Regions from separate parts of the Rahnella sp. BIGb0236 genome, predicted to be linked through region 3. Evidence: predicted binding sites of a transcription regulator. Region 3 holds the regulator's gene; each other region holds the start of a gene.
The links. Region 3 encodes CRP, which controls carbon source genes, mostly activating them, when cyclic AMP is high. Its sites were predicted from a motif close to ATGTGANNNNNNTCACAT; they were not measured.
Positions count from the first base shown of each region.

Region 1: the regulator CRP is predicted to act here: its motif matches at 1,629-1,646, upstream of EDF78_RS10850 (PTS sugar transporter subunit IIB).
Region 2: the regulator CRP is predicted to act here: its motif matches at 1,622-1,639, upstream of rhaB (rhamnulokinase).
Region 4: the regulator CRP is predicted to act here: its motif matches at 1,186-1,203, upstream of idnO (gluconate 5-dehydrogenase).

Region 1 covers NZ_SOAO01000004.1:251,221-254,386, forward strand. Annotated here, with positions in the region: gene EDF78_RS10845 (autotransporter outer membrane beta-barrel domain-containing protein) at 1-1,384, opposite strand, end outside; gene EDF78_RS10850 (PTS sugar transporter subunit IIB) at 1,786-2,109, shown strand; gene EDF78_RS10855 (PTS sugar transporter subunit IIC) at 2,106-3,166, shown strand, end outside.
Region 2 covers NZ_SOAO01000005.1:258,317-261,482, forward strand. Annotated here, with positions in the region: gene rhaR (HTH-type transcriptional activator RhaR) at 1-495, opposite strand, end outside; gene rhaS (HTH-type transcriptional activator RhaS) at 579-1,406, opposite strand; gene rhaB (rhamnulokinase) at 1,747-3,166, shown strand, end outside.
Region 3 covers NZ_SOAO01000004.1:365,493-368,658, reverse strand. Annotated here, with positions in the region: gene EDF78_RS11330 (LysR substrate-binding domain-containing protein) at 1-628, shown strand, start outside; gene EDF78_RS11325 (OsmC family protein) at 630-1,037, opposite strand; gene crp (cAMP-activated global transcriptional regulator CRP) at 1,401-2,033, shown strand; gene EDF78_RS11315 (YccS/YhfK family putative transporter) at 2,095-3,166, shown strand, end outside.
Region 4 covers NZ_SOAO01000003.1:494,005-497,170, forward strand. Annotated here, with positions in the region: gene EDF78_RS09070 (LacI family DNA-binding transcriptional regulator) at 82-1,065, opposite strand; gene idnO (gluconate 5-dehydrogenase) at 1,271-2,035, shown strand; gene EDF78_RS09080 (SDR family oxidoreductase) at 2,047-2,802, shown strand; gene EDF78_RS09085 (cytochrome c) at 2,865-3,166, opposite strand, start outside.

The sequences.
Region 1 (3,166 bases), 110 kb from region 3:
GCGTGCGAAAACTGTCCTGCTGAGGCTGAGTGAAGTTCAGCAGACTGTTATCCATCGAGACATTACCCAGCACGGAATCGCCGGTCAGATTCCACACCGACTGATTATTCAGCGCCAGCGAACTGAGGTTTTGCACCGCGCCGGTCAGTACGGAGGCGTCCAGCGTCATGTTCGTTTTCGCGGTGGTGGCATTGATAATGTTGCCGATAATCTGGCTTTGATCACTGACATTCACCGTGGTGGTGCCGTTGCCGGCAAAGGTCATGGCCGCGTTAATGCCTGAAATACGGGTGGCGTTATCGATGACCAATTGAGCATTACCGTCGTAAATCTTGCTGATGCCGACATTGCCGCTGGTGATGGTTGAATTATCAAGGCGAAGTTTTTGTAATTCATTCTCCGTCATCGGAGCGGCTTGCAGGTCGATACCCTTAGAAGTATCACCTGGCGTAGAAATACGCATTCCATTTTCCAGTATCAGATCATTGGCACCGATCACGGTTATCCCGTTAGTCATGGGGGCCTGAGTGGTGATGGAGCCACCGCTGATCTGCACATTACTGCCGTTTTCTACCATCATGCCGTTGGCATATTGCCCGGATGTTTCGATATCGACATCGCTCATTTTCAGGTTACCGAAGTCCACTATCACGGCATTGCTTTGATCACTCTTTGTGATGATGGTGCCGCGCTCATAAGTGACATTTGAAAAACGTTCATTGGAACCTTCGATCGTTATTCCCTGACGAACCTGAGACAAAAGTGACGTATTCAGTAATGTTGCATCAGAATTACTGATAACAATGGCCGAACTATTGGACGTTCCCCCCAGATGATTCACCGTTAAACCAACGGCATTCAGTGTGGACTCATTATTCACTTCCAAGGCATTGTCCGCATTACGGGCATTAACGGTGGCATTAATCATATTCGCCGTGGCGTTACTATTAATCACCACTGCCGCACTGTTAGAATTAAGGGTCGCGTCGTTGATATTTAAAACACTGCCTGCATCTTGTATCGTTACCGCATGGGAAATTTCCCCGGACTGACTGTTGTGATTAATCACGGAATCTTTTCCGATATTAATGACACCGCCATTTTGCGCGACAAGCGAGGAGCCAAGCTGGCTGCCGGACGCGTTGAACGTGTTAGCCAGGAACGTCAGTTGTGCACCGTTATTGACCATGATTCCGTATTTTATCAGCGGGTTATCAGCAACGATGTTTTCGTTATCCTTGGTGGAAAAGGTCAGCTTTTGATTGTTCGTCAGCAGCAATGGCAGGGTGTAATTTGCCGCACTGGCGCTCATGACGGCAATATTGGGCAGGCAACACGCCAGCAGAATACATCGTGTTATTTTACAGGTGTTAAACGCCGGCATCAGGCATTCCTTAAAGATAATAAGCGGTGAATGCCGGACAATGTATTCATTAATCCTCAGGGCATAAAATCATTCAATATCAATTTTTCATTGTTTTTCGCCGGTGAGATTAATAGGGTTTTATGTTGTTTATTGGCGGAATAAATCAGAGGGATGATACCCGGTGTGAGAGTGCGGTGATAATTGTGAGGCGGCATTTTCCCTTAGCTGCTCTTTTTCTCTCTGCGAAAGACATTTACGCAAAATGTGAAACATTTCACATCGCCGGACAAACGGCATGAAATTTTATGAACAGGCTCGCACATTTCCCCTGAAGGCATGGAAACCGGTTTCCATAACGCCTCAAATACCCTCAGCAAGAAGAAACGGGCAGAACATAAATCATCTGGGAGTGAAGCAAAATGAAAAGAATCATGCTTTGTTGTTCGGCGGGGATGTCGACCAGTTTGTTGGTGCGCAAAATGAAAGAAGTGGCGGCAGAGCGCGGCGAAGAAGTGCAGATCGATGCCTTCGGTGCCAGCGAATTTGACGAAAAATTCCGTGATTATCAGGTGGTGTTGCTCGGGCCGCAGGTGCGTTACATGCAGGCTGATTTATCCAAAAGAGCCGCAGAATTTAATATTCCGGTCGAGACCATCAACATGATGGATTATGGCATGCAGCGCGGCGACAACGTGCTGGACTTCGCTTACGGCCTGATCGCACGGGAAGGAAGCCGCGTATGAGTGGTCTCTATCAGGCGATGGTTAACGTCATCGAAAAACACATCACGCCACTGGCGGGCAGCGTCGGCCAACAGCGGCATGTCATTGCCATCCGCGACGGCTTTATCGCGGCGCTGCCGTTTATGATTATCGGCTCGTTCATGCTGGTGTTTATCTTCCCGCCTTTCTCGCCGGACACCACCTGGAGCTTCGCGCGCGGCTGGCTGGACCTGTCGCTGAAATACCGCGAACAGCTGATGCTGCCGTGGTATCTGAGCATGGGCGTGATGACCTTCTTCATCTCCGTTGGCATCGGGGCGAGTCTCGGCAAGCATTACAAACTCGACCCGATCATGACCGGTTTGCTGGCCTTTATGGCGTTCCTGCTGGTCGCCGCGCCGTACCATGACAAGCAAATCTCCACCCAATATTTCTCCGGCGAAGGTATCTTCACCGCCATTCTGACGGCGATTTATGCCGCCGAAGTGTATGCGCTGCTCAAACGCCGCAACATCACTATCCGCCTGCCGAAAGAAGTGCCGACCGGCGTGGCGCGTTCGTTTGAAATCCTGATCCCGGTGGTGGTGATTGTCGCCACATTACATCCGCTGAACCTGTTTATTCAGTCGACAACCGGCATGATTATTCCTGAAGCGATCATGCATTTGCTGGCACCGCTGGTGTCCGCCTCGGATTCCCTGCCGGCGATTTTGATCTCGGTATTTATCTGCCAGGTGCTGTGGTTTGCCGGTATTCACGGTGCGCTGATTGTTACCGGCATCATGAACCCGTTCTGGATGACTAATCTGGCGCTCAATCAGACCGCATTGCAGGCCGGTGCGCCGCTGCCACACATTTATCTGCAAGGATTCTGGGATCACTATCTGCTGATTGGTGGCGTCGGTTCGACCCTGCCGCTGGCGATTTTACTGCTGTGCAGCAAAGCCGTGCACCTGCGCACCATTGGCCGCATGGGCGTGGTGCCAAGCTTCTTTAACATCAACGAACCGATCCTGTTCGGCACGCCGATTATCATGAATCCGGTGTTCTTCCTGCCGTTCACGCTGGTGCCGATGCT
Region 2 (3,166 bases), on a different contig from region 3:
GTCCGGCCGGTGACGAAAACGCAGCAACAACAACGCCAGTTGCATCAGCAGGGCTTCACTCAGCTGCACCGACAGCGGCTCAGACTTCATACACTCTTTCGCCAGCTCATCGACTTTATCGCGCAAAACCGACATCCCGAGCGTGCTAAGCCGCCAGTATCGCTGTTCCTGACTGGCGTTCTCCTCCGGCAACAGTTGTGACCAGTCGGCCGCCAGCCCGAAACGCTCACGGCAGAACAGCACATTATCCAGCGCCAGTTCATTCACTGACTCATAGCTGTGCCGGTCCCGGGCGTTGATATAAAACAGATCACCGCAGGTGATGGGATAAGGGATATCGTTCCAGACATGCAGACCATTTCCACGCCAGACGATGACCAGTTCATCGAAATCGTGGTCATGGCTGGGGAAATCCGCCTGGGGATGGCGTTCGGCCACCACGACCGAATTCATGCCGGTCAGGAAGAAGTCATTCTTACTCAGTCTCAATGACATAGCAGCAATCTCATACCCGTTTGACGACAAAATAAACGAGGCGATTTCGGTGTGTTATCCCGAAGACCGCAAGAGGGTGCCGCTTAACGTAGCTGATCACGCATGAGTTTTGGCGACACCGAAAACTCCCGACGGAATTGCGTCGAGAAATGGTTACTGTCACTGAACCCGCAGGCATACGCGATATCGGTAATGCTTTGATCACTATGATGTAAGCGACGGCGCGCTTCTAATAAACGCAGCCGGTTGAGATACCGCTGAGGCGTCATGCCCGTGTAATGCTTCATCTGCCGGTGCAAGGTTCGCAGCGCCAGTGAAAAACGTTCTGCGGCTTCAGTCCAGTTAACATCCTCACTGTAATGGGACTGGAGCCATTGCAAAAGTTGATTGACCTTGTTTTCCGATGTATCTCGCAATTGTGGCTGGAAACAGTCCTGATAAAGCAGGATCAGCAGCTGTAAAAACAGGCTTTCGCGCGTGGCGATATGTTCCATTTCCACGCTGGCAGGCAGCGCCTCCAGCTGCGTGATGCAGTTCAGGACCTGTTGCAACACACAAGGACTGAGTTGCCAGTGGATCTGCGACTGATAGTGGTGTTCCTGCGGCAAAAAATGGCCGACATCCTGAATGAAGCGAAAGGCTTTCGGTGAGCGAAACAACACATTGGTCAGACGAAGATTGTCCACATTCTCAAACAGATGATGATCGCTGGCGCGCACGAAACAGACCGTTCCGGCCGTCAGTGTGTAAGGGTTGTCATTAAAGATGTGCACACCTGATCCGCTTTCCACCAGCATAATCTCGTGGAAATCATGGTAGTGCTCCGGGAAGACATCTTGCGGAAGACGCCGCTCGACCGTCACGGTCAGCTCAGGTGCCGCAAAATAATCATCACCTCTCAGTAACGTCATTGTTTGCCTCCGGTTCAACATCATTATGCTTCGGGAAACAACCCTACCCTGCACGCGGCCTCCTTACCTTCAAACCACGGCGTTAAAAACGTCATAAGCGGTCATATTTCAAAGATTGCCCCTGTCGTGATGCGGATCTGCGGTAAAGATCACAATCGCCTCTCCGGCGTTACGCTGACGTTGCAACCCCCCGCATGAGCCAGCTTTGGAGCGTTATGTGATCTGCCTCGCATCTACCTTTTTAATGCTGCCATCCCGCCAAAACCGGTGGCAATCACCGGAAGGTACCCCCGAAACGCCTCCCCTACACTGGCCGCATATTCAATAAGGAATGGCCGCTATGAGAACTCACCATCTTGCCGCTATTGACCTCGGCGCTTCCAGCGGCCGGGTGATGCTGGCGACGTTTACCCGTCAGGATCCCGATCCGGCAGCGACGCTGACATTGCAGGAAATCCATCGTTTTCCCAACAACCTGATCCGCGTTGACGGTCACGACACCTGGGACCTCGACGCGCTGGAAAAACACATCCTTGAGGGGCTGAATCGCCTCGATGCTTCCGGCGTTCCGCTTGACGGTATCGGCATTGATACCTGGGGTGTGGATTACGTATTGCTTGATGAACAGGGTCAGCGGGTCGGTTTGCCGGTCGCTTACCGTGACAGCCGTACCGACGGCGTGATGGCACGGATGGCGCAGCAATGTAGCCGCGAGACGCTGTATCAGAAAACCGGCATTCAGTTCATGCCCTTCAACACCCTTTACCAGTTGCGTGCGCTGAGCGAACAGCAGCCCGACATCGTCAGCAAAGCCGCACACATGCTGATGATCCCGGATTATTTCCTCTATCGCCTCACCGGCAAAATGAACTGGGAATACACCAACGCCAGCACCACGCAGATGCTTAATCTCGCCACCGGCGACTGGGATGAGGATTTGCTGAAACTGGCAGGCGTTCCGCGTCACTGGCTGCAAAAACCGACGCAGCCGGGCAATTCGCCCGGACAGTGGAAAAGTCCGCGCGGACGCAGCGTGCCGGTATTCAGCGTCGCGACACACGACACCGCCAGCGCGGTGGTGGCCGCCCCGCTCACCAGCTCCCGCAGCGCCTATCTCAGCTCCGGTACCTGGTCCCTGATGGGCATCGAAAGCCCGAAAGCCTTCAACCATGCGCAGGCACTGCACGACAACATCACTAACGAAGGCGGCATTAACGGCAGCTATCGGGTATTGAGAAATATCATGGGGTTGTGGCTGTTCCAGCGGGTGTGCCGCGAACTGAATATTCAGGATCTGCCGTCACTGATCACGCTGGCGAAAAACGTCACGCCGTTCACCTATCTGATTAACCCGAACGAAGACCGCTTTATTAATCCGCCGTCGATGGTGGATGCCATTCGCGATGCCTGCCGTCAGGCGGGCGATCCGGTGCCGGAGTCTCAGGCTGAACTGGCACGCTGCATTCTCGACAGCCTCGCCATGTTGTATCGCAAAATCGCCTTACAACTGGCTGATTTACAAGGCATGCCGCTGGAAGACATTCACATCGTCGGCGGCGGCAGCCAGAACCAGTTCCTGAACCAGCTTTGTGCCGATGTCTGTCAGGTCAGCGTCAGCGCCGGTCCGGTTGAGGCTTCGACGCTGGGCAATATCGGTTGCCAGCTGATGGCGCTGAACGCCGTCAAAGATACCGCTGAATTTCGTCGCATCGTTGCCACGAATTTCGAGCAACGCCACTACATTCCCCGTAATCACACGG
Region 3 (3,166 bases):
CTCCGTCGCCATTGGATTTTCATCGCTGCTGGCGCTGACGGTTTTTCCCGGACTGGCAGGAGAATTTAAGACGCAGTTTCCGCAGTCCAAACTGCTGATCAAAGAGGGGCAACTTTCCACGTTGTTACCTGCACTGCGCGAAGGGAAACTGGATTTCGCGGTCGGCACCGCCGGACCGGGATTTCCGCTGGAAGATCTGGTGCGTGAGCCGCTGTTCAGCGCCCCTTTCTGCGTTATCGCCCGGCGTGGACATCCGCTGGCAGACGCCACAACTCTGGCGGAATTACAGGATGCGCGCTGGCTGTTGCCCGAAACGGATATGGGGTATTACCAGCAAATCAGGATATCGATGGGAGGATTTCATCAGCCGGCAGCGGAAATGCCGGTGCATACAGATTCGGTGGTGTGCGGGCTAAATATGGTGTTGCAGTCTGATTATCTGACCATTGTGGCGCGGGCGATGAAAGCGCCGTTTGGGCTGGAAGAAAGGTTGAGTGTGCTCAATATCGATACCCTGCCGCAGGCAGAATACTGTGTGCTTTACTCGCAAAAATCGCCGCTGACGTTTGCCGCGCGGCGATTTTTGGATTTATTGCGCAGCCAGTGCCACGCGCATGACTGGTCGTAACTTATTCGACGCTGATCACTTCAAAGCTGTGGGTGATGGTGGCCGCTTTACCCAGCATCAGGGACACGGAGCAGTACTTTTCGGCAGACAGGCTGACCGCACGCTCGACAATCTTATCGGTGAGATCTTTACCGGTGACGATGAAATGCAGATTGATGTGCGTGAATAAACGCGGTGCTTCTTCGCGGCGCTGCGAGGTCAGTTTCACTTCACAATCGCGCACGTCGTTGCGACCTTTTTGCAAAATTGACACCACATCGATCGCGCTGCAACCGCCCGCAGACATCAGCAGCATTTCCATCGGGCTGGGGGCTTTATCGCCCGCGTTGCCATCCATTGAAATCTGATGCCCTGACGCTGACTCACCTAAAAATGTCAGCCCTTCAACCCATTTAACACGTGCGTGCATGAACTATTCTCCCGGTGAATAAACTTGTCGATATCCGCTCTCAGAGTACCCTTTCACCTAAAATCTGGCAACGTAACCCGATCGCCATCATGCTGAAGCGAGACAACAGAAGACAGCATCACAAACCTGTGCTACAAACAAAGCCGAAACATACTTTCCAGTGAATTGCGGTGACGGTTTTCGCGGTTTAAGAACAGAACCCACGGTGATAACAGCAATAAACAGGCTGTTGCACTCCGACACCCGCTTGCAGCATTTCTGGGGAGTTATATGCTGAAAGGGCGCTTTTTACGTTGAAGTGCCGTACAGGGAACTCTGAGCCCTGTGATTTTGGGCAGCGATAACAACAGAGGATAATAGCAAATGGTTCTCGGCAAGCCACAAACAGACCCGACTCTTGAATGGTTCCTGTCTCACTGTCATATACATAAGTATCCGTCTAAAAGTACGCTGATTCACCAGGGTGAAAAAGCCGAAACGCTGTACTACATCGTGAAAGGGTCGGTTGCCGTCCTGATTAAAGATGAAGAAGGCAAAGAGATGATACTGTCCTACCTGAACCAAGGTGACTTCATCGGCGAGCTGGGACTCTTCGAAGAAGGTCAGGAACGCAGTGCCTGGGTACGTGCTAAAACTGCCTGCGAAGTGGCTGAAATTTCGTATAAAAAATTCCGCCAGCTGATTCAGGTAAACCCGGATATTCTGATGCGTCTTTCCGCGCAGATGGCTAACCGTCTGCAAGTGACGTCAGAGAAAGTCGGCAACCTTGCCTTCCTCGACGTAACAGGCCGTATCGCTCAAACCTTGCTTAATCTGGCTAAACAGCCTGATGCAATGACCCATCCGGACGGGATGCAAATCAAGATCACCCGTCAGGAAATCGGCCAAATCGTCGGTTGTTCACGTGAAACAGTCGGACGTATTCTCAAAATGCTGGAAGATCAGAGCCTGATCTCCGCACACGGTAAAACGATTGTCGTTTACGGCACACGTTAATCCCTCAAAAATCGGCGCGGCAGAACACTGTCGCGCCTTTTTTATGGGCTAAGCTTTACCCATGACGCTATGGCGAAGACTGTTTTACCATCCTGAAATAAATTACGCGCTGCGCCAGACGCTGGTGTTGTGCCTGCCTGTCGGCATTTGCTGGCTGTTCGGCAACCTGCAAATGGGTCTGCTTTTTTCACTCTGTCCGGCCTGTTGTAACGTCGCCGGTCTGGATACCCCGCACAAACGCTTTTTTAAACGCCTGATGATCGGCGGTTCACTCTTTGCTGTGAGCAGCATTCTGCTGCAACTGATGCTGGAAAACTGGCACATTCCCCTGCCGCTGATCATGCTGTCTCTGGCCCTGTTGCTCGGCGTCACCGGCGAAATCAGCCCGCTGCATGCGCGTCTGTTGCCCGGTGCGCTGGTCGCCACCATCTTCACGCTGAGCATGGCCGGGATCCGGCCGATGTGGCAGGCACCGGTGTTATTTGCCGCCGGCACCGCCTGGTACGGATTGTTTAACTGGTTATGGTTTCGTATCTCCAAAGAACAGCCGATGCGCGAAACCCTCAGCCAGCTTTATCTGCAACTGGCGGATTATTTCGAAGCCAAATACAGCCTGCTGACCCAACACACCGATCCCGAAACCGCCCTGCCGCCCTTACTGGCGCGCCAGCAGAAAGTCATCGACCTGATTGCCCTGCTCTACCAGCAACTGCACATGCTGCCGCAGCACGGGCATCATCATCACCATAAGCGGCTGTTTCAGCGTTTTCAGGTCGCGCTCGATTTGCAGGAGCACATCACCGTCAGCCTGCATCAGCCGGAAGAAGTGCAAAGGCTGGTGGAAGAAAGCCATGCCGAGGCGGTGATCCGCCGCAACGCGCAGGTGATTTCTGCGCGGCTGCGGGTGATCGCCGACGACATTCTTTATCACCGGTTATCCGGGCGTTTTACGATGGCGAATGAACTGGCGGCGCTGGAGAAAATCGCCGCGCGCACGCCGGACAATCCGGTCGGTCAGTTTTGTTATTACCATTTCAGCCGCATTGCCCGTCTGTTACGCACACAGCGCCCGTTGTACAAACGTGACCTGATGAACACGCAGCCGCGTCTGCCCTTCTGGCCCGCGCTGAAAA
Region 4 (3,166 bases), on a different contig from region 3:
GAAAAGGTGTTACTACATACGTGATCCTGCACCGGAGTTGGCGTGCAGGATGGAAGAGGGAAATTCAGTAAGAAAAGAGGATTAAATCGTGCCGCCGAGGGAGATGCGGTAGTGCAAATCCACCCGTTCAATGGTCGGCAGGTTTCTGATTTTTTTGAGCAATATCTCAGCCACAACCTTGCCCATTTCAAAGCGTGGCGTAATCACACTGGCTAATAATGGGGTCGTCGCCAGCCCGATATCCAGCCCGTGGAAGCCGGAAATCGCCATGTCCTGCGGTACGCGGATGCCCAGTTTGATACATTCCTGTAACACGCCCACCGCAATATCGTCGTTGGTACACAAAATGGCATTGGTCTGCGGATAGAGCTGGCGCGCCATAGATAACATGCCTGCGCCGATAGACACCGATGACACTTTATTGGGCGTGATATGCACCGGTGTCAGTCCGCGTTCAGACATCGCGCGGCTGTAGCCCTGATAACGTTTCTGGTCGCGGGCATCTGACATCGACCCGAAATACACCACATGCTCTTTGCCGCTGGCGAGCAGGGTATTGGCCATATCGTAACCGGCCTGCTGATTATCAAATCCCACCGCGATACGCCCGTGCGGGTCATCCAGATCCATCACCTGCGCCACCGGGATCTCACTCGCATTCAGGTACTTATCGGCTTTCAGCGTATGCACGGAGTCGGTGAGGATCAGCCCCGCCAGCTGATAACCGAGCAGGTTGATGATGTGTTCTTCTTCGCGCTCTTTGCTGTAATCATAATTGACCACCAGCGTCTGAAAGCCCTGCGCGGAAGTGACCGATTCAATGCCTGCCAGCAAATCGGAGAAAATCTGGTTATTGAACGAGGGGACTAATATGCCGATACGCGGCGCTTTGGCCGGTCCGCGGGCTTCTTCCAGCGGATAACCCACTTCTTCCATGACCTTCGTGATGCGCTCACGGGTTTCAGGAGACACCTTTTCCGGCGTGCGCAGAAAACGGCTCACCGTCATCTTCGTGACATCCGCCAGTTGGGCGATGTCCTGTAGTGTCACGCGCTGGTTTCTCATGCGGAATGTTCCTGGTTGGGGCGGCAAATATACCTGATTATTGAAACAGAAAGCGCCGAAGATTGTTATCAAAATGATGAGGATCACAGCGGGAGTAACAGGGTTTTTTAACATCCTGCGAGGTGATCTGCATCACAGTTTAGCGCAGGGTAAACCGGTGTAGTGAAGCTAACTTTTTAAATCAGCATTCAATAAGGCCAACGTCATGACAAATCTCTTCTCACTGGATAATAAAAAGATTCTGGTTACCGGCTCGACGCGCGGTCTGGGTTTCCTGCTGGCGAAAGGGCTGGCGCAGCATGGCGCGGAAATTATCGTCAACGGTACGCAACCTGAATCGACGCAAAAAGCGGCGGAAGCCCTGCGTGCGGAAGGCTTTATTGCCCATGCGGTCTCCTTTGATGTCACCTCCAGTCAGGCGGTGAATCAGGCGATTGACCATATTGAAAGCACCATAGGACCGATTGATGTGCTGGTGAATAACGCCGGTATTCAGCGCCGCCATAAATTCACCGAGTTTCCGGAAAAAGACTGGGACGACGTGATCGCCGTAAACCAGAAATCCGTATTCCTGGTGTCGCAGGCGGTGGCGCGTTACATGATCCAGCGTGAGCGCGGCAAAATCATCAATATCGGTTCGATGCAAAGCGAACTGGGCCGCGACACCATCACGCCGTATGCCGCCTCAAAGGGCGCGGTGAAAATGCTGACCCGCGGCATGTGCGTCGAACTGGCGCGCTACAATATTCAGGTTAACGGCATCGCGCCGGGCTATTTCAAAACCGATATGACGCAGGCGCTGGTGGATAACAAAGAGTTCTCCGAATGGCTGTGCAAACGCACGCCGGCCGCACGCTGGGGCAATCCGGAAGAGCTGGTGGGTGGTGCAGTTTACTTATCATCAAAAGCGTCCGATTTTGTGAATGGTCATCTTTTATTCATTGACGGCGGCATGCTGGCGGCGGTTTAAAAGGAAACATAATGAGCACTGAAGACACCAAAATTGCACTGGTAACCGGCGGCGGGAGCGGCATCGGATTAAGCGCCGCCAAAGCGCTGGAAGCGATCGGCTTTATTGTGATCCTGGCCGGACGCAACAAAGAAAAGCTGGATCAGGCGGTGGCGTTGTTTACGCCGGGGCAGGCGGTGGCGCGTCAGCTGGATGTCACCAGCCCGTCGTCGGTGGCCGCGCTGTTTCAGGATATTCAGGAAACCTTCGGGCGGCTGGATGTGCTGTTCAATAACGCCGGTAATAACGTGAAAGATGTGCCAATCGAAGAACTGCCGGTGGAAGACTGGCTGTCGGTGATCAATACCAATCTCACCGGCGCGTTTTTATGTACACAAGCGGCGGTAAAATTGATGAAACAGCAATCGCCACAGGGCGGCCGTATCATCAACAACGGGTCGATTTCGGCGCAGTCGCCGCGTCCGAATTCCGCGCCTTACACGGCCAGCAAACATGCCATCACCGGTCTGACCAAATCCACCGCGCTGGATGGCCGGGCGTTTAACATTGCCTGCGGACAGATAGATGTCGGCAACGCCGCGACGGACATGGGCAATAAAGCGCTGGCAGGCAGAATGCAGGCGGACGGACATATTGCTGAGGAACCGGTGATCCCGGTGGAGCGCGTCGGTGAGGCGGTGGCGTTTATGGCCGGTTTGCCGCTCGATACCAACGTGCTGACCATGACGGTGATGGCGAGCGCCATGCCGCTGGTCGGGCGCGGTTAAGCTGAGTTTCAGGCATAAAAAAACGGCCCGTCATGGGCCGTTTTGCATGTCAGCGTGAAGGATTACGCCGCTTTGGTTTTGCGTTTCCGGCCAAGCCAGAAAATCAGCACCAGCAGAACAATTACGCCAGCCACCATCGCCGGTGCCATGAACGGTTGCAATTTTGCCAGCAATGTCACCGGACCGCCTGCCCGTAACACCGCCACATCCTGCGCGCTGACCTGCACACCGGCGTTGCCGTAGTTTTTCAGCACGTAGTTGGAGATGTCGGCAATTTGCTGGTCGTCCAACTGACCGACATAGGATCCCACGCCGAATTTCGGCATCAGCACGTGATGGTCGCCAACCTGACGATCCACGCCGT